DNA from 2 places in the Psychrobacillus sp. Z3-81 genome. Region 1 is predicted to be linked to the other one. Evidence: a T-box and tRNA genes for the amino acid it is inferred to sense, from the RefSeq annotation. Region 1 holds a T-box; the other holds one or more tRNA genes.

Region 1 (10,365 bases):
AACGTGCGGCAGCCCAAATTAGTAAGATGATAGATGAGGAAATTGCCCAGTTTAATGATTGGGTCACTACCCTAGGAGTAGTTCCAATTATTTCAGCACTTCGTCAAAAAGCTAACCGAATACAAGTAGAAACAATGGCGTCTATAGAAAATAAAATGCCGGATCTCACTGAACGAGAGAGAAAGATTTTAAGCAAGCATACGAAATCAATTGTAAATCAGCTCCTAAAAGAGCCTATTCTACAGGTGAAGGAGTTATCAACTTCGAATAACTCTGCAGAACAGCTAAGACTATTCCAACAAATTTTCGGAATAGAGGAAGAAGTAAGAAGAGAATTTGAATTACAGCATGACAAAACAAAAATAAACATAAATCAATCCCTAGTGGATAACAAAGCATTAAAAAAGGACTTATCATTTAATTAAGCAAAAGGAGGCGTTTGTATCTGATGGTGACTACTAGATATACGAACGTCTCTTTTTATGCTTAAGGGGAGAAATAATATGGCTGATTTGGCGATGACAAGGCTACACGAGATTATGGTCATCCTTCAATCTGTTAGCCTTGTTTTCTATTTTATTGACTACCTAAGTAAAGATAGGCGTGCACAGCGTTTAGCAGTAGGTCTCCTTGCTATTGTGTGGATATTACAAACCGTTTTTCTCATCATGTATATTATCGAAATGAAGCGATTTCCGATCCTCTCCTTGTTCGAGGGAATCTATTTTTATGCCTGGTTGATTATCTTGCTGGCGCTGGTCGTTCAGCTTATATTTAAACTAGAGCTGCCCGGCTTCTTCCTAAATATTATTGGTTTTATTTTTATGACGATTCATACCTTTGCACCTGGTCAATTGGAACAATCTGCTGTGAGAGATTCTCTAAGATCAGAGCTTTTATTCATCCATATTACCTTTGCTTTTTTAGCATATGCAGCTTTTGCTTTATCGTTTGTTTTCTCTATTTTATACTTACTATTATATAGAGTACTAAAGAGGAAGAAATGGACGAAGCAATTTTCACGGCTACCTTCGTTAAGTAAAGCGGAATCTGGAATGACAATGTCAGTAGTCACAGGAATTCCTCTGTTGTTCGTTAGTTTAATCCTTGGACTGCAATGGGCTTATATATCGCTGAATGAATTCTCCATTTTTGATTTTAAGATTGTGAATTCTTTTATTTTATTAGTCATTTATATCGCGGTTCTTTTCTTGCGAAAAAGAGCTAGATTTACAGGGACTAATTATGCGTGGATCCATGTGTATGCTTTCCTGTTTGTCTTGATAAATTTTTTATTGGGTAGTCAATTATCACAATTCCATTTTTGGTATTAAGAAAGGTAGCGATTTTATGCGTAAGATTATCGTAGGTTCTAGAAGAAGTAAATTGGCATTAACACAAACAAAATGGTTTATCCAACAAATGAAGGATAACGGAGCACCGTTTGAATTTGAAATAAAAGAAATTGTGACAAAGGGAGATATAATCTTAGATGTCACGCTTTCTAAGGTTGGTGGGAAAGGGCTGTTTGTAAAAGAAATCGAACAAGCACTTCTTAATAAGGAAATAGATTTTGCGGTTCACAGCATGAAGGATATGCCTTCTGTCTTACCTCCAGGTCTTACGATGGGATGTACGCCAAAGCGTGTGGATGAGCGTGATGTGTTCATTTCTAAAAATCATGTAAAATTCATGGATTTACCAGCAGGTGCGATTGTAGGGACAAGCAGTCTTCGTAGAAGTGCACAGCTGTTGACAATGCGTCCTGATATTGAAATAAAATGGATTCGAGGCAATGTGGAAACGAGATATCAAAAGCTAAAAGATGGAGAATACGATGCTATTATCTTAGCGGCAGCTGGACTTAAACGTCTAGGGTGGAGCGAGGATGTAATTACGGAGTACCTTTCTGTAGAAGATTGTGTACCGGCAGTAGGTCAAGGTTCTTTAGGAATTGAATGTCGGGAAGACGATAAGGAGCTACTAGCAGAGATTCATAAATTAACAGATAAGGATACATGGGATGCTGTAGCGGCAGAGCGTGCCTTTTTAGCTGCAATGGATGGTGGCTGTCAGGTACCAATCGCTGGACATGCAACTGTATCAGAATCGGGGATTACATTAACTGGTCTAGTAGCTGCGCCAGATGCTTCTGTTATCTATAAAGAGGTTGTTTCTGGAACGAACCCTGAGGAAGTTGGGAAAGAAGCAGCACGTATACTTACAGAGCAAGGAGCCTATGACTTAATTCAAAAAGTGAAGGCTGAGATGGATGTCTAAGCTTCCACTTTTAGATGAATACGTTATTTTTACTGGGATAGTTCGAACAGAGGAACCAATAGATCTTACTGTAAAGCTTGGCGGTATACCAATCGTCTCTCCTTTTATCACAACTAAGGAGATTGCAGATGAATGTGACCACGAACATTTAATGAATGGCAATACATGGGATTGGTTTATCTTCACTAGTCAAAGCAGCGTTCATGCCTTTATAAATAAAATAGAACGGTTTGGGATGTCTCCGTCAGATTTTCAAGTTAAATTTGCTGCTGTTGGTGAGAAAACAAAGGCTGCTCTTGAAAGGAAGGGCTTTCCTGTTCACTTTACACCATCTATTTATAGTGCGGATGTATTTGTTCAGGAGTTTCCGAAAATAGCACCGACAACGGCAAAGTGCTTGTTTTTAAGAGGAAATCTTGCAAAGGAGACAATCTCTCAACAACTTCACCATTACGTAGAGGAATGGACGGTCTATGAGACTGTAACGATGAAGGAAAACGTTCATAGAGTCCAAGAAATACTAGGTAGTGGTAAGAGCTGCTCTATCCTATTTACCAGTCCTTCTACCGCAAGGGCCTTTCATGAGACGATAGGGAAAGAAATCAATTATACTTTATTTACTGTCTGTGCCATCGGACATGTAACGAGAGATTACTTGACTACGTTAGGGATATCTGTTCAAGTGATGCCCGATACGTATACACTATTAGAGCTAATAAAGAAGCTCGCTGAATGGAAAGGAAGAGAATGATGAAAGAATTACACTTTCAGCGTCATCGTCGATTAAGACATACAGCTGGTATTCGATCAATGGTAAAAGAGACATACCTACATAAAGAGGACCTGATCTATCCGATTTTCGTGATAGATGGGGAAAATATTAAAAATCCAGTATCCTCAATGCCTGGAGTATTCCAATTTTCTTTAGATCGTCTTGGGGAAGAAGTGGATGAAGTAGTAAGTTTAGGCATTCCGTCTGTCATTCTATTTGGAATCCCAGCAGAGAAAGATGCAGTAGGGTCACAGGCTTACCATGATCATGGGATTGTCCAAAAAGGGATTCGTTTAATTAAAGAACGTCACCCAGATTTAGTAGTGATTGCTGATACTTGCTTATGCGAATTTACAGATCACGGACATTGTGGGGTTGTGGATGAGAATGAACGCATTTTAAATGATCCTTCTTTAGATTTACTTGCAAAAACAGCAGTTAGCCAAGCGAAAGCGGGAGCAGATATTATTGCACCTTCCAACATGATGGACGGCTTTGTAGCAGCCATTCGAGCTGGCTTAGATAAAGCAGGCTTTCCACATATCCCAATCATGAGCTATGCAGTGAAGTACGCATCTGCCTATTATGGTCCTTTCCGTGAGGCAGCAGACGGTGCGCCAAAATTTGGAGACCGCAAAACGTATCAAATGGATTATTCAAACCGTATGGAAGCGATGCGAGAAGCAACCTCTGATGTGGAAGAGGGAGCAGATTTCTTAATTGTAAAGCCTGCGCTTTCCTATTTAGATATCATTCGCGACGTGAAGAATAACTATGATTTACCAATCGTCGCTTATAATGTAAGTGGAGAGTATGCAATGGTAAAGGCTGCTGCTATTAATGGTTGGGTGAATGAAAAGGATATCGTGCTTGAAACGCTAACAGGTATGAAGAGAGCAGGAGCAGACATTATTTTAACGTACCATGCGAAAGATGTGGCACGTTGGCTGGAGGAAAAATAATGGAAAAATCATATGAACAATCAAAAAAAGCATTTGCAGTTGCAAAGGAATTAATGCCAGGAGGAGTTAATAGCCCTGTTCGTGCATTTAAATCGGTGGATATGGACCCAATTTTCATGAAAAGTGGGAAAGGTGCTATGTTAACCGATATCGATGGGAATGAATATATCGATTACGTGTTATCATGGGGTCCACTAATCCTTGGACACTCTGAGCCAAACGTAGTGAAAGCAATCCAAGCAGTTGCGGAAAGCGGAACAAGCTTCGGAGCTTCTACCTTGATCGAGAACGAACTAGCGCAGCTCGTAATTGATCGTGTTCCTTCTATCGAAATGGTCCGCATGGTTTCTTCTGGAACTGAAGCTACGATGAGTGCTCTTCGTCTAGCACGTGGATATACCGGTAGAAATAAAATCTTAAAATTTGAAGGCTGCTATCATGGACATGGAGACAGCTTATTAATAAAAGCTGGTTCAGGCGTAGCTACACTAGGCTTACCTGACAGCCCAGGGGTTCCTGAATCAGTTGCGAAAAATACGATTACAGTAGCCTATAATGATATCGAAGGTGTCCGCTATGTATTTGAAAACTTCGGTGACGATTTAGCGGCTGTAATCGTGGAGCCTGTTGCAGGAAACATGGGAGTAGTACCACCTGTAGCTGGCTTCCTAGAGGAACTAAGAGAGTTAACTGAAAAGAATGGTACCGTATTAATTTTTGATGAGGTAATGACTGGCTTCCGTGTAGGTTACAATTGTGCACAAGGCTACTTTGGAGTGACTCCGGACTTAACTTGCCTTGGTAAAGTAATCGGCGGAGGTCTTCCAGTCGGTGCATTTGGAGGTAAACGTGAAATCATGGAAATGGTCGCGCCTGCAGGTACTGTATACCAAGCGGGTACATTATCCGGAAATCCACTTGCGATGACTGCAGGCTATGAAACTCTTTCTCAATTGACAGAGGATTCTTATAAGCACTTTATAAAGCTAGGGGACATGCTAGAGGCTGGCTTTAAAGAAGCAGCAAGCAAGTACAACATCCCTCATACAGTAAATCGTGCAGGTTCTATGATTGGCTTCTTCTTCACAAATGAGCATGTTACAAGCTATGACGTAGCTAAGACCTCTGATTTAGAGTTTTTTGCGAAATATTATCGCCTGATGGCAGAGGAAGGAATTTACTTACCTCCATCTCAATTTGAAGGAATGTTCTTATCTACGGCTCATACAGAGGAGCATATCGCAAAAACGGTACAAGCCTTCCATACAGTATTCGAGAAATTAGCAAAATAATTGAGAAAATGGTAGGGGGAGCCCTACCAATTAAGCCAAACGCCTGACTGTCCTAGACAGTGAAGCGTTTGGCTTTTTTATGTGGTGGAGGTTTGGATAGTGGGCAGGGTGTCTAGCAGGTTTGGGATGTCTTTGTGGTTAAGGGTCTGATCTTTACGATTAGTTGCTTGATCTTAGCGATGAATGGCCGAGTCTTAACGATTAGCTAGTTGATCTTGACGATAACTTTATTGGTCTTACCGTTAAGCAAACACTCTTCACAATACCATCTCCTATCCTTATCATTTTGCTTGCTCAAGCGCTAGCAGCTTTTTATTTTCATCATAATTTCCCTCGCGCTATCATAATTTGTCCTATAAGAAGGAGGAGAGAGTATGGGAGTAAGAAGCTGGAATGTTAAGGAGCAGTTTTGTTTTCCGGAAAGTTTTGGCATGCTTAAAGGAGTAAAATCGTTAAATGTGACCCCGCAATATATTCATAGACAGGTTGAGGATACTGTGGAATTACAAGGTATTTATCACGTAACTTGTCATGTGGAGTTTGATAGGGAAAAGGTTGCTAGCTACACACCGAGTGATTTTACTCAAATTGACGATTTGGATCTCGATGGAGAAGTCGGTTATTTTGAATATGCAGTTCCCATGTATGAAATAATCGATGAACGTATCCAGTCTCACAGTGAGCCGGTAGTTAGTTTGAAGGAAATAGAATCAAAGACAGAGGAGAAAGGATTAGAGATTACCTGGTCAGTTAAGCTGGAATATGAGACTAGCAAGCCTGAGCAAGTAGAGCCTAATTCTGATAGCACTCCTACTTTTTTCGAGTCTTCTTCTGTAAAAATATTTGAGTCCATAAACCATGCCACTTACGATTTAGTGGAGGAAGCACCAGCTCTAATACCACAGGAAGCACCACCGCAAATGCCACAGGAAGCACCACCGCAAATGCCACAGGAAGAAGCTAAAATAAGATTAACAGAAACAAAATTAGAGAGCCCCGCTTTTGCAGACTCGGAGCTCGAATTTATTCATAGCCTGGAAGACGGCTACTCTAAGGTTGTATATCCATCAAATAATATCTTTCGAGAATAAATAACAAAGAAGAAATAAAAATACTAGTAGGATAAAATCCCAGCTCGTTGGTGCGAAAATCACTCGTAGTAATTGAAAGCCGGCGATGGGTATAATGATACCTTTTAGATAAAAGCGAATCGTCCGAAGCCAATACGGTAGGAAATACGGATTGTATCCTCTTTTCATTTGTTTTACCTCCTTTCACAATCCAATGCTTGACGGCATATAATATCATCTTATACAATAGGTACAACCAAATATTTGATGCTATGAATGGGAAGAGTAAAATGACTTGGCTCTCGAAAGAAAGGAAACAGCCAGCTGAAATGTTTCTGTTAGCCACCATTTGAAGGTAGCCCAAGAGCAGCTATTGTGAACTAGTAGTAGTAATAGCCGGTTTGAAGCCGTTATCTAATTGAGAGCGTGATGTGCATTTCTGCATCTGCGAATAAAGGTGGTACCGCGAAACAAACTCCTTCGTCCTTTAGTGATGAGAGGAGTTTTTTTATTTTCAGAAACGGGAGGAAACCAACATGACAAATGAAACAACGATGTCAACCAAGTACGATCCGCAGTCTATTGAAAAGGGGCGCTACGAGTGGTGGCTAAAAGGTAAGTTCTTTGAGGCTCAACCGGAAAGTGATAAGGAGCCATATACCATTGTAATCCCACCGCCTAACGTTACCGGAAAGCTTCACCTTGGGCATGCATGGGATACAACACTACAAGATATCCTGATTCGTATGAAGCGCATGCAGGGGTATGACGCTCTTTGGTTACCAGGAATGGACCATGCAGGGATTGCAACACAAGCAAAGGTTGAAGAGAAGCTTCGTGCAAACAATGTTTCACGCTATGACTTAGGCCGTGAAAAATTTGTGGAAGAAACATGGAAGTGGAAGGAAGAATATGCAGGCCATATCCGTGAACAATGGGCTAAGCTTGGGCTCGGTCTAGACTATTCTCGTGAACGCTTTACCTTAGACGAAGGGCTATCCAATGCAGTAAAAGAGGTTTTTGTAAAATTATATAATAAAGGCCTTATTTATAGAGGAAAGCGAATTATCAACTGGGATCCTACGACGAAAACAGCTCTTTCCGACATTGAAGTAATCCATAAGGATGTACAGGGTGCATTCTATCATATGCACTACCCACTCTCTGATGGTACTGGAACGATTGAAGTTGCAACTACTAGACCTGAGACAATGCTTGGGGATACAGCGGTAGCCGTTCATCCAGAAGATGAGCGCTATAAGCATTTAATTGGCAAAACAGTAACGCTGCCAATCGTAGGAAGAGAGATTCCAATCGTTGCGGACGATTATGTGGATATGGAATTTGGTAGCGGGGCTGTAAAGATTACTCCTGCTCATGACCCAAATGACTTTGAAATCGGAGCTCGTCACAATTTAGAACAAGTGCTTGTAATGAATGAAGATGGTTCCATGAATGAAAACGCTGGAAAATACGAAGGAATGGACCGCTTCGAATGCCGTAAGCAGATTGTGAAGGATCTTCAAGAGGCAGGGGTTTTATTTAAAATCGAGGAGCTTATGCATTCCGTAGGTCACTCTGAGCGAAGCGATGCAGTAGTAGAACCATATTTATCAACTCAATGGTTCGTTAAAATGCAGCCACTTGCAGAAGAGGCGATCAAGCTGCAAGAGACGGAAGGAAAAGTAAACTTTGTTCCTGAGCGTTTCGGAAAAACATATCTTCGCTGGATGGAGAATATTCATGACTGGTGTATTTCTCGTCAGCTATGGTGGGGGCATCGTATTCCAGCTTGGTATCATAAAGAGACTGGAGAAGTATACGTTGGACTAGAAGAACCAAAGGATCTGGAAAACTGGAAGCAGGATGAAGATGTATTAGATACTTGGTTCTCGTCAGCATTATGGCCTTTCTCTACTCTTGGCTGGCCGGATGAAGAGAACGAGCTTTATAAACGTTATTATCCAACAAGTACGCTGGTAACAGGCTATGATATTATCTTATTCTGGGTGTCCCGTATGATATTCCAAGGAATCGAATTTACAGGTACACGCCCATTTGAGGATGTGTTAATCCATGGCTTGGTTCGCGCAGAAGACGGACGCAAAATGTCTAAGTCTCTAGGAAATGGAATCGACCCGATGGATGTAATCGACAAGTATGGTGCTGACTCGTTACGTTATTTCTTGAGCACAGGTACTTCACCAGGCCAAGATCTTCGTTTCTCTGTGGAGAAGGTAGAAGCTGTTTGGAACTTTGCGAATAAAATCTGGAACGCTTCTCGATTTGCGTTGATGAACATGGATGGATTGAAATATGAAGAAATCAATCTAGAGGGTAAAAAATCCGTAGCGGATGCATGGATCCTCACTCGTCTAAATGAAACAATTGAGCAGGTAACAAGATTATCTGAGCGCTATGAATTTGGAGAAGTGGGTCGTGCCCTTTATAACTTCATCTGGGATGACTTCTGTGACTGGTATATCGAAATGGCGAAGCTTCCGTTAAATGGAGACGATGAAGAAGCGAAGCTAACAACTCGCTCCGTGCTTGCTTACGTATTAGACAATACGATGCGTTTATTACACCCATTCATGCCATTCATTACAGAAGAAATCTGGCAAAACCTTCCGCATGAAGGGGAGTCCATTACGCAAGCTGCATGGCCAACTGTGAACGAGGCATTCACTGACCATGAAAAAGCTAATGGTATGAAGCTGCTAGCAGAAATTATTCGTTCTGTTCGTAACATTCGCTCCGAGGTACAAACGCCAATGAGCAAAAAGGTTCCTTTATATATTTCTGCTCATGATGAACAGACACATGCAATTCTAGAGGAAAATGCGAAATACCTAGAAAGATTCTGTAATCCAGAGCCTCTAGTAGTAGGATTAAATCTGGCAGATCCAGGTCAATCCATGTCGGCGGTTGTTACTGGCGCAATTCTTTATCTACCACTTCAAGGCTTGATTGATATCGATGCTGAAAAAGCTCGCCTGGAAAAAGAATTGGAAAAATGGACGAAGGAAATCAAGCTTGTACAAGGCAAGCTTTCCAACGAACGCTTTGTAGCTAAAGCACCTGAGGCTGTAGTAGCAGAGGAGCGTGCAAAGGAACAAGATTACCTAGAAAAGCATGCAACTGTGTTGAAACGTCTCGAAGAATTAAATAATCTGTAAGGTGGAAGAGCAGCTGTGTGCTGCTCTTTTTTTCATCCTTTGTCTGTAATTATTGGTAAATGTATAATAAAATAGAATAATTGAATGGTTAAACGATTAAGGGGTGAGAAACATGAATACGCCTGCATGGGTGATGCTAGGTATTGTTGTTTTATTTAATATGCTCGGTATATATTTTTCCCTTGGTAAGGGTGCCATGCTAATTGCTGGCTTTAATACGATGCCAAAGGAGGAGCAGGAGAAATACGATGTAAAAGCTGTATGTAAAGCGATGGGGAAATTAATGTTTGCCCTCAGCTTTAGTATGATTTTTTGGGTCGTAGGAGCTGCTACTGATCAGATGGGTGTATTCCATATTGGGACAGCGCTTTTCTTCTTTATTATTTTTGTTGGCATAATCTATATGAATACAGGTAATAGGTATAAAAAAAAGAGTGATTCCCATTGAGGATCACTCTTTTTGCATTAGCTGCTTCTTTATATAATTCATAATCGGGATAGCAATATCCGTTTGGGTCGTCTGGAAAAAAGAACGTGCTCCAACAGGATCCTCTAATTCATTGAAAATCCAACCACCATTTGGCAATAAAAGAAAGTCCATTCCAATATAATCGCTCTTTAAGGCACGTGCGATTTTTTGGACATCCGCAATCTCGGCAGCATCTAGCTCATACTTTTCTACAGTCCCACCTAGCGTATAATTAGATTTAAAGCTATTGGGAGCTCCTATTCGCTTTACTGCACCAATTACCTCTGTTCCAAGCATAAATACTCGCACATCGGTTGCGTTGGTTTCAATATATTGCTGCG
Region 2 (10,365 bases), on a different contig from region 1:
ATATGATAAACGCGCATTTGCGGTCAGTAACTCTAGTATTTTACGGTCTGTGGCATCAATTCCCATTATTTCTCACCCCTTTAATATTCTATCTTAATGCATAACATGTATTTTTGAAAGAAAATTCACAATTATTTTACCACAATGTAAAATTTAATGAGCCATATCATTCTAAAAGAAATATTAGTAAGATATTGAGATTTATCCCCGTCTTATGAATTTAAGTATGTATAAAAAAAAACAGGCAGGAATGCTAGATCCCCACCTGCTCCATATCATTTTTAAGCCAATAGTTTTACAATTTCACGATTAAATGCTGGTATATCATCTGGTGTACGACTTGTTACCAATTGGTTTTGACATACAAACACTTCTTCATCATGGAATTTAACCCCTGCATTTTCTAAGTCTACACGTATTGATGTGTAACCAGTAGCATCTCTTCCTTCCAATGCTTTAGCGGTAATTAGTAGCTGTGGACCATGACAAATTGCAAATACTGGCTTCTTTGCATCCATAAATGCTTTTGAAAACTGAACAAAACGATCATCTGCGCGTAAAATATCTGGAGAAAAGCCTCCAGGTAGGAATAATGCGTCAAAGTCAGCTGGGTTTACGTCGTCAATATTATAATCGATGGTTACCTTTGCTTCATCATTTTTCCCAGTCACAACCTTGCCAGCTTCCTTTTCAATCGTAAATACCTCATGTCCTGCATCCGTTAACGCTTTAGCAGGCTCTGTATATTCTACATCCTCAAACATATCTGTGATTAATGTTGCCACTTTAGCCATCTTCTCACTCCTTATTGTTTGTTCTCTTTTATAATTCCACATTTAAAAGGGATTAAACATTCGAAAGAGATTCAAAGAGCTATGTTAGAATTTCATTTGGAGAACCATAGGAACGAATTCGTAGGAAAAAACGAAAGGGTGTTCCATAAGTAGAAAACTTATGGGACACCCCTTTTTATTACACTCTAGTATTTATCCCGCATTAAGGGACAGTAGACTCCGACTTCAAGCTGGCAAAAGACAGTAGACAGCGAAGTGGGAGATCAACTGTCCCTAAAAGCCCGATTGGTTCAACTAATGATTGGTGGGGGATGAAAGACCCCCCCACCAATCAAAGTTCACTTTATTCTTCTAAGCCCATTTCAGCTTTTACCACTTCTGCAATTCGATTGACATAGCTTTCACAGCTTTCTTCTGTCGAAGCCTCTACCATGACACGAACTAGTGGCTCTGTACCGGAAGGACGAACTAATACACGGCCATTGCCAGCCATTTCTTTTTCTACTTCTTGAATGACAGCAGCTACCTTTTCATTCTCTGTTACCGCATGCTTATCCGTCACACGTACATTCACTAGCTTTTGAGGGAAAACTTTCATTTCACCAGCAAGCTCTGATAATTTCTTTCCAGTAACCTTCATGATATTCACTAGCTGTACGCCTGTTAGTAGACCATCGCCAGTTGTATTGTAATCTAAGAAGATAATATGACCAGATTGTTCTCCACCAAGATTGTATCCATTCAATTTCATTTCCTCTACAACATAACGGTCTCCAACGGCAGTTTTCACACTATTCATTCCGTTTTCTTCCAACGCTTTATAGAAGCCCATATTACTCATTACTGTAGAGACAACTGTATTGTTATTAAGACGACCATTTGCGTGAAGATATTTGGCCAGGATATACATGATTTGATCTCCATCTACGATGTTCCCTTTTTCGTCCACTGCAATTAATCGATCTCCATCACCGTCAAAGGCTAGACCAACGTCTGCTCCTTTTTCCAGCACGAACTTTGCAAGACCCTCTGGATGTGTGGATCCCACTCCTTCGTTAATGTTTAATCCGTTTGGAGATACACCCATTGTAGACAAATCGGCATCCAAGTCAGCAAATACATGTGTTCCTAACGAAGAGGTAGCACCGTTTGCACAGTCAAGCGCAACGTGAATCCCTACAAAGTCCTCATCTATAGTTTGTTTTAGATATTGGATATACTTCTGACCACCTTCGAAGTAATCAGAAACTGTACCAATAGCTCCTCCTGTCGGACGAGGCAACTCATCCTGCTCCGCATCTATTAGACGCTCAATTTCCTCTTCCTGTGCATCTGATAGCTTAAACCCATCTGATCCAAAGAATTTGATTCCATTGTCTGCGACTGGATTATGAGAAGCTGAGATCATGACTCCTGCATCAGCACTCATTACTCGAGTTAAATAGGCTACTCCAGGCGTACTAATTACACCAAGACGCATTACTTCTACTCCTACTGATAAGAGACCAGCTACTAACGCGCCTTCTAACATATGACCCGAAATTCGAGTATCTCGGCCTATTACTACCTTTGCTCGGTCCTTTGCCTCTCTTGTTAAAATATATCCTCCAAAGCGACCTAGTTTATATGCTAACTCTGGTGTTAATTCTGAGTTTGCTACACCTCGTACGCCGTCAGTCCCAAAATATTTTCCCATTTGATCAACTCTCCTTAATAACCTGTTATCCTACGTTTTAAGCTTCTGTTATCATTAGTGTTGCTTCGGATTCAGATGTTTCCCACTCTATATTAGATGGGGCATCAATTTGAATAGGCAGTACTGTTTCTCCAAGTTCGGAGTTCTTAGCATCAACGTATATGGAAATGTTGTTAGCTTGTACTTTATCCAAAGCTTCCTGTGGCCCTTTCGCCACTACTGTGATTACCCCATTTTCAGGAAAATGAAAGCTACTTCTTAAATTTTCAGCAAGCCCATTCACCACAATTTGCACATTTTCAAATGATTTTTCGGTGATGGAGGAAGATACATCCTCTTCTTTATTTCCTTGTTCCTCGTTTCCTTGTTCCTCTGGTTCAACTACCGTCACTTCAGCCCTAATTTTTATTTTTTCCGTGGATAGCTTTGTGACACCTTCTGGTACTAAGAGTTTCAAGTCAAAATTGCCCGATTCCTCTATCTTGCTAATATCAACATCCACATTTAACTGTTTAATTTTATCTAGAACGGATTTCGGTCCATAAAGCCTAATTTTCTCCGTTTCCGTAGTCAGTGAACGGATAGTCACTCCTTCTTTAGGCGAGCCTTCTCTACCTAAAGCAATCGGAACTTCCTTACTATACTCCTCTACTCCGACCTTTACTAGCACTGTTCGAGGTTCGACCATGACATCTAGTTTGTTTAAGTCCAAATCTAGTACTCGAACGCTGGCCTGTTGTTCAAAGGATTTATTTATTCCATTCGAACCAGTAATGGTCGCTTTTACATAACCGATGCTATCTATAACGCCTTTTGCACCCGTAATTGTAACTACTCTTGGCTCTACTGACGTATCAGCAATCACGTAATTATCTGCTAGCAGGCTCTCATTCATGTCTAATTCAACTACAAATTCTTCTGATATACGTTCATCTATTACGACATCTATATAAGCAGGCTCTACTTTAACTTTAAGCTTATCAGAAAAGGATTCAGTTGAAATAGCTACTCGGTGCTCTCCATAGGTTAATTCTCTTAAATCTACAAAGACTTTGTAATCCTTCATCACCTTTGTAGATTTAACCTGCTGAGCAGGTCCTTCTATGTTAACTGTTACAGTTTCAGGCGTTCCTGTTACGACTGAATTTTCATCATCGTAGTATACTTCTAAGGGAACATCTCTTAAGACCTCTACGTCGGTACCGCTTGTATTTTGATCGGAAGTATCAAATTCCGATTTAACAGAGACAAATAGCAGAATTGCTAAGGCAAGGGCAATAATTCTTAGAATCCATGGATTACTTAACATTTTATCCATTTTGCTTACCCCTCCTCAACCACTTGGAGGATGTCACCTGTTCCTCCGTTGCTCCGAACCAAAGTCGACTTAAATGCACCTTAAACTCATCCATGGAAAGATTCCGATGCAAATCACCATTTGAGGTTATGCTAACTGCACCAGTTTCTTCTGATACTACAATGGTAACAGCATCTGTTACTTCACTGAGCCCTATAGCCGCTCTATGACGTGTGCCAAGTTCTTTAGAAATGAACGGACTTTCTGATAGAGGCAAATAACATGCTGCAGAGGTTATTTTGTTCTTCTGTACAATGACAGCTCCATCATGTAACGGGGTATTAGGGATAAAGATATTGATCAACAGCTCAGAAGTAAGATTCGCATTTAAAGGTATCCCTGTTTCTATATACTCTGTTAGCCCAGTTTCTCTTTCAATAGAGATCAGCGCTCCAATTCGACGCTTCGCCATATAGCTCACAGATTTCGTCATTGCATCGATTAAACGCTCCTGCTCCTCTTGTTCATGTTGGGAGCCGCGAGAGAATAGCTTCCCTCTCCCAATCTGTTCTAGTGCCCTTCTAATTTCCGGTTGAAAAATAATGATAATTGCTAAAAAACCCCAGTTAATAACTTGACTTAATATCCAGCCAAGGGTATCTAATCCTAAAAAGTCAGTCATTATTTTTGTTACAACAATAATAAATATACCATTTAATAATTGAACAGCTTTTGTCCCTTTAATAAGGGTGATAATTTTATATATAACGAACCAAACCAATAAAACATCTAAAATATTTACAATTACGTTTACTGGCATAAAATCGGTAAATTGCTCCATAAACGACATGTGGCATCCCCCACTTTTCCTCACGAATCCATATGTTCTCATTATAACATATAAGCGTGTTTTAATTCTCTTTCGAAGAACGCAAAAAAAGTGCAGACATTAAAATATCTATCTGCACTCTTCCAGCTTGCCCTTATTCATCTTTCTTGAAAAACGAGCCTACTTCTTTCACACTATTCTTTATATGAAACCATAGCCAATCAAAGACCTCATTTATTTCTTCGGAAGTACCGGTAATATTTGCTGTAGAAGCCATGTACTTTGTTCCATTAATAACAGTCAAATTACCATCTAGCTCTCCATCTATTCGTACATTCCCATTCTTTACAACTAAGTCTCCCTTTACGACTTGTCCTTCAGGGATGATAACCGTTTCTCCTTCTACTATCACGTTTTCTTGCTTTGTGAAAGAGAATTGCTGGTCATCTTGATATGATGAGAATAGCATGCTGCTCATTAATACAAGAAATACTGCAGCAGCAGTCAAAACAGGATGATGGCGAAACCATCTACTTACACCGGTATGCGATTTTTCCTTTGGAAGTCTCGCCATAACAGACATAGTGAAATTATTTGGCGCCTCCACATGAGCCGCGCCCTTCACAAAAGCAACTACATCACTGAGCTCATGCATATGAGCCTGGCACTCTTTGCATGTCTGTAGGTGCGCCTTGAGCTCCAGCTCATGTTCACGACTTATTTCGCCATCTAAGTATTCGTGCATATAGTGAACAATTCGTTCTGGACACGCATTCATGATGATTCCTCCTACAATAGATTGGCTTGTTTGCTCAATTGTTTACGAAGTGCTTCACGACCTCGATGAATTCTCGTTTTTACAGTTCCCAGCGGCAGATCCAATATCTCACTTATCTCTTGTAAAGATAGCTCTTCCATATACTTTAAGACAATGGCTGAACGATACTTATCTGGTAGTCTGCTAATTTCATACTGTATTCTATCTTGCAGCTCTAGCTTCATCAATTCTTCTTCTGGAAGCTCCTCAGAGGCAGCTATTTGAGAATACATGTCTAATCCTTCTGTACCCTTTACTTCCGCGTCTAAATAATAATCTGGCTTTTTCTTTCTTATACGATCTATACATAAGTTCGTTGCAATTCTATATAGCCATGTGGAAAATTTTCTTTTTTGATCAAACGTATGAATATTGATAAATGCACGTACGAACGCTTCCTGAGCAATGTCCTCAGCCTCATGACGATTCCCAAGCATACGATAGCAAACCTGATATAACCTATGCTGGTAAAGGTCCACGATTTCCGCAAAAGCATCCTTGTCACCTTTTAACACTTGCTTTATTCTTTTGTTAACTAACGCATCCATTGAGATTTCCCTCCGCTCCATGCGGCTGTCTTACCTATACGTACGAGGTGTCAGCAGGTTTCATTTTTTTCATCTAAATTTAATTTTATCAAAGAAATAGCTCTTTGTGTTTAAATAAAAAAAGAAAAAGCAGACAAATCTGTCTACTTTTTGACTCATTTTTATATTAAACTTTCACCAAATAGAGAACCCATTAGTGCTACCGCTACATCAGCAGTCTTATTTCTTTCATCAAGTATAGGGTTTACCTCAACAAATTCAGCGGAAGTAATTAAACCAGAGGAATAAAGCATTTCCATTGCCAAGTGACTCTCTCTATAGCTTATTCCACCCGGCACCGGTGTTCCTACTCCAGGAGTGTACAACGGATCGATGCCATCTAAATCAAGTGATAGGTGAACCCCATCTACTTTACGAGCTAGAAAATGTGCGATTGTTTGATTCATCACTTCTGTCATTCCTAGCTTGTCAATTTCATGCATCGAAAATACTTTAATACCCTTTTCTTTAATAAGCGCTTTTTCGCCTGGATCAACGGACCTTGCACCAATAATCACTAGATTTTCCGGTTTTATTTTTGGAGCATACGCACGGATATTTACTAGCGCCTCATGTCCTAACCCCATGCTGACCGCAAGTGGCATTCCATGAATATTACCTGAAGGCGTCGTTTCCTCTGTGTTCATATCTGCATGGGCATCATACCAAATAACCCCCATATTTTCATAACGATCAGATAATCCAGCAAGCGTTCCAATAGCAATACTATGATCTCCGCCTAGCACTAATGGGAAATCACCTTTTGCTACTACCTCATGTACTTTATTAGCAAGCGCTGTATTACCCTCTATAACATCTTGTAAGTTTCTAAGCTTTTCATGAGGCGTCTTTTCTGGATTATTTTTACCGATAGGAATATCCCCTAAATCGTTCACATGATGGCCAAGTGCTTCTAGTCTCTCAACTACTCCTGCGTAACGAATGGCACTAGGACCCATATCTACTCCACGTCTATTTTGACCTAAGTCCATTGGAACTCCAATAATGGATAGGTTTAAATGATTCATGTTTTTAAGCCCCTTTCAATTCATACATCTATTGTAATTCCAAATTTCATATGGCTCAACAGCGCAAACTCACGTATATTTATGCAACAGTTGAAAAAGATGGGTTTTCGTTTTTCCCCACTCTTCATCAATGAAAGAATAAATAACGGTATTCCTTACCACTCCATTTGAACGAATTCTTTCATTCCGAAGAACGCCCTCTCTTTTTGCCCCTATTCGCTCAATCGCCCGTTGGGAGGAGAGGTTTTGTTCATCTGTTTTAAGTTGAACACGTATCAGCTGCAAATCTTCAAAACAATATGTTAATAAAAGATATTTGCATGCCGTATTCACATTCGTTCGCTGAAACCTTTTTCCGTAAAAGGTTGAGCCGATTTCACAAGACTTATTTGTATAATCGATACCATAAATCCGTGTAGTTCCCATTATCTCTTTAGTATCGGTATGCTCTACAGCAAAAGTAAGAGCCTTCCTCTCACGCATCTGGTCAATACCTGCCTGAAGCCACTTATTCAACTGATTCTGTGTTTCTACTTTATGTAACATAAATTCAAATATTTCCGGCTCAAACAGCCTCCATAATTCCACAAAATCAGTTTCTTTTAAAGGACGTAGTGTAACATTTTGATAATTTAGCATCCGTACACCTCTTTTTATATAGTGGAAGATAAATAATAGCTGTGAGTCGTGAATTGCTATTTCTAGCATACTTTCCTGAAAGCAAATTTCAAAGAGAACAAAATACATACAAAAGAAATACTTATCGTCCTATTAAGAAAGCACAAGGCATGCCTCGACAAGCAAATTAAGGACTGCGAGGAGGCAGTCGGCACCCATTTGACCTCGAGGTGCAAAGCGCTGAAGCTGAACAATAAGAAAAAATCCTTCCCGCCTGAAAGGTGGAAAGGATTTTTTAGGATGGAGCCTAGCGGGATCGAACCGCTGACCTCCTGCGTGCAAGGCAGGCGCTCTCCCAGCTGAGCTAAGGCCCCATATCAGGGTGATGTGTAAAATGGCTGGGGTACCTGGATTCGAACCAGGGCATGACGGAATCAAAATCCGTTGCCTTACCGCTTGGCTATACCCCAAAAAACTGGTGGAGGGGGACGGATTCGAACCGCCGAACCCTAAGGAGCGGATTTACAGTCCGCCGCGTTTAGCCACTTCGCTACCCCTCCAGGCTATATTAAATAAATTAAAATGGTGGAGGATGACGGGCTCGAACCGCCGACCCTCTGCTTGTAAGGCAGATGCTCTCCCAGCTGAGCTAATCCTCCATGTAGGTTTTATTGAAAAACCGGACAATAAATATATTATCATAAGCACCTTTTCGAAACAAGCACTTTTTTAAAAAAAGATATCTGTTTTCTAAAAAGAACTATGTAATCATTCTACTTTTTTATAGGTTGTTTGGCAAGAGTTTTTAGCGAGTTATCCAGGTAGTACTTTTCTTTCTGTTACCATTGGTAGATACTTAAACTAAAGCATAATTATGACAGAAAGGGTGTACCTTTATGCAATTAACCTTCCTTGGAACCGGAGACTTTCTACCAGATAGAATCGGACATAATAGCGCATTTATTGAATGGAACAATACTCGCCTATTTATAGACTTTCCAGCGACTAATCGACAGTCGCTTCAGAAATTAGGATTTGACTTAAATATTGTAGAGCATTTATTCATCACCCATCTCCATGAAGATCATATAAACGGTCTACAGCAGCTAGCACATTATAAGACAATCCTTGGGAAAGGAAAAATAAATCTCTATCTTGCAGAGGATTTGGTTGAAGGCTTATGGAATACATTGAAGGAGGGACTTGGGCTATCTACTAACGGTCCGAAAAAATTGGAGGATTATTTTCATGTAACGCTCGTTCGACCAGAGGAAGAATTCTATATAGCTTGCCAATCATTTCGTATTATCCGCACAGATCATATTCCCCAGATGATCAGTTACGGATTATTAGCAGAGCCGTATTTCTATTACAGTGGTGATTCCATAGTCAACGAGGCTTTGCTTCATTCTCTAAATGTTCATACCATCTTTCACGACTGTCATATGTGGGATCTTCCCATCCTTTCCCACCCTAGCTTACAGGAAATAAAAGCGCTTGACTCATCCTTAACTAAAAAAATGATTTTAATGCACTATCATAGTGGTTACGATACCGAGGACGCAAAGCTGCAGATAGAACGAAAAGAAAAAATAAGGCTAGCAAGACCGCTGTACTCTTATAAGTTTTCATCCTAAGTAAGGAGGGCGCTCATGTATTTAGAAATTTATCTTTATCCAGTAACTGAAGAAAATAAAGAACAATTTTTACAGATTAATCGAGAGGCCGAACGCATCTATAAAGAGTATGGCGCTATCGAAAGTGAAACATATGTCGCTACATCCATTCAGCCTGAATACGGTTGTGCCGGAATGGTATCTGCTGTAGAACTGCTTGAAAAAGAAATACTGATGATGGAAATTAACCGCTATCATAATAAGAGACATCAGATTCAGGTATTGGAGAAAGTTGATCAGGACGAACGGATTAATACGCTATATAACCAAATGACAAAGGTGATTGATATGAGCAGAACTGTCCGCGGCGAATTTGGAATGCCATAACGTCCATTTAAAAGCGACTTTGTGATTGTCTTAACAGAGCCAATCACAAAGTCGCTTTTTCATTTATGAACTAGCATTACTACCTATTGTTTAATACTTATCAATTACTCTCTGTTTGGACAGCATGGTAAATTCTAGACAGACAGAAAAAAGCGACTCTCCATTATCTTTGGAGATTCGCTTTTTGTTTTTCAATTAAGCTTCCAACCGGGCTCGAACCGGTGACCTCTTCCTTACCATGGAAGCACTCTACCTAACTGAGCTATGGAAGCAAATTAACATAAAAATGGCTCCGAAGGTAGGACTCGAACCTACGACCAACCGGTTAACAGCCGGTTGCTCTACCACTGAGCTACTTCGGAACGTCTAGATATAATTATAGGTAATTTAACAAACTTTTTCAAGTATCAATTTCTTTCATTAGTATGTTTTTGTACCCTTATTTTATACAGCTTTTTTTAAAAAAGAATATAAGAGAAAATAACCACGGTAACTATACCATGGTTATTTTCTTGTAAAAGGAGTTTTAGTTTACTCTCGTTTTACGTAGAATTTCTGCTGATTGATTGAATAGCTTTGTCTCTTCTTCATTCAACTTTAAGGTAGGAATTTCTTTCACACCCTCGTATGTTACAACGGCTGGGACACTCATATAGATATCTTCTTGGCCATATTCGCCGTTCAATAAACAAGAAA

The links. The T-box of region 1 lies ahead of AC1ECF_RS00840 (valine--tRNA ligase). A T-box ahead of a tRNA ligase gene usually reads a tRNA of that ligase, here a tRNA-Val.
Region 2: it encodes a tRNA-Val, which carries the amino acid that the T-box ahead of AC1ECF_RS00840 (valine--tRNA ligase) is inferred to sense. The anticodon was not compared.

What each region holds. Positions count from the first base shown of each region.
Region 1 is NZ_JBWQPU010000001.1:165,127-175,491, forward strand. Features, by position in the region: gene hemA (glutamyl-tRNA reductase) at 1-425, shown strand, start outside; gene ccsA (cytochrome c biogenesis protein CcsA) at 504-1,334, shown strand; gene hemC (hydroxymethylbilane synthase) at 1,351-2,280, shown strand; gene AC1ECF_RS00815 (uroporphyrinogen-III synthase) at 2,273-3,031, shown strand; gene hemB (porphobilinogen synthase) at 3,031-4,014, shown strand; gene hemL (glutamate-1-semialdehyde 2,1-aminomutase) at 4,014-5,306, shown strand; gene AC1ECF_RS00830 (hypothetical protein) at 5,681-6,397, shown strand; gene AC1ECF_RS00835 (hypothetical protein) at 6,374-6,565, opposite strand; T-box leader at 6,640-6,867, shown strand; gene AC1ECF_RS00840 (valine--tRNA ligase) at 6,913-9,555, shown strand; gene AC1ECF_RS00845 (DUF3784 domain-containing protein) at 9,668-10,003, shown strand; gene AC1ECF_RS00850 (ATP-grasp domain-containing protein) at 10,007-10,365, opposite strand, start outside.
Region 2 is NZ_JBWQPU010000019.1:45,703-56,067, forward strand. Features, by position in the region: gene AC1ECF_RS16080 (Lrp/AsnC family transcriptional regulator) at 1-66, opposite strand, end outside; gene AC1ECF_RS16085 (type 1 glutamine amidotransferase domain-containing protein) at 282-794, opposite strand; gene glmM (phosphoglucosamine mutase) at 1,138-2,490, opposite strand; gene AC1ECF_RS16095 (CdaR family protein) at 2,528-3,808, opposite strand; gene cdaA (diadenylate cyclase CdaA) at 3,801-4,637, opposite strand; gene AC1ECF_RS16105 (zf-HC2 domain-containing protein) at 4,771-5,394, opposite strand; gene sigW (RNA polymerase sigma factor SigW) at 5,406-5,981, opposite strand; gene rocF (arginase) at 6,143-7,048, opposite strand; gene AC1ECF_RS16120 (GNAT family N-acetyltransferase) at 7,118-7,687, opposite strand; tRNA gene AC1ECF_RS16125 (tRNA-Ala) at 7,968-8,040, opposite strand; tRNA gene AC1ECF_RS16130 (tRNA-Gln) at 8,062-8,136, opposite strand; tRNA gene AC1ECF_RS16135 (tRNA-Tyr) at 8,143-8,226, opposite strand; tRNA gene AC1ECF_RS16140 (tRNA-Val) at 8,250-8,325, opposite strand; gene AC1ECF_RS16145 (MBL fold metallo-hydrolase) at 8,563-9,303, shown strand; gene AC1ECF_RS16150 (DUF1428 family protein) at 9,319-9,669, shown strand; tRNA gene AC1ECF_RS16155 (tRNA-Thr) at 9,868-9,941, opposite strand; tRNA gene AC1ECF_RS16160 (tRNA-Asn) at 9,957-10,031, opposite strand; gene AC1ECF_RS16165 (L-lactate dehydrogenase) at 10,196-10,365, opposite strand, start outside.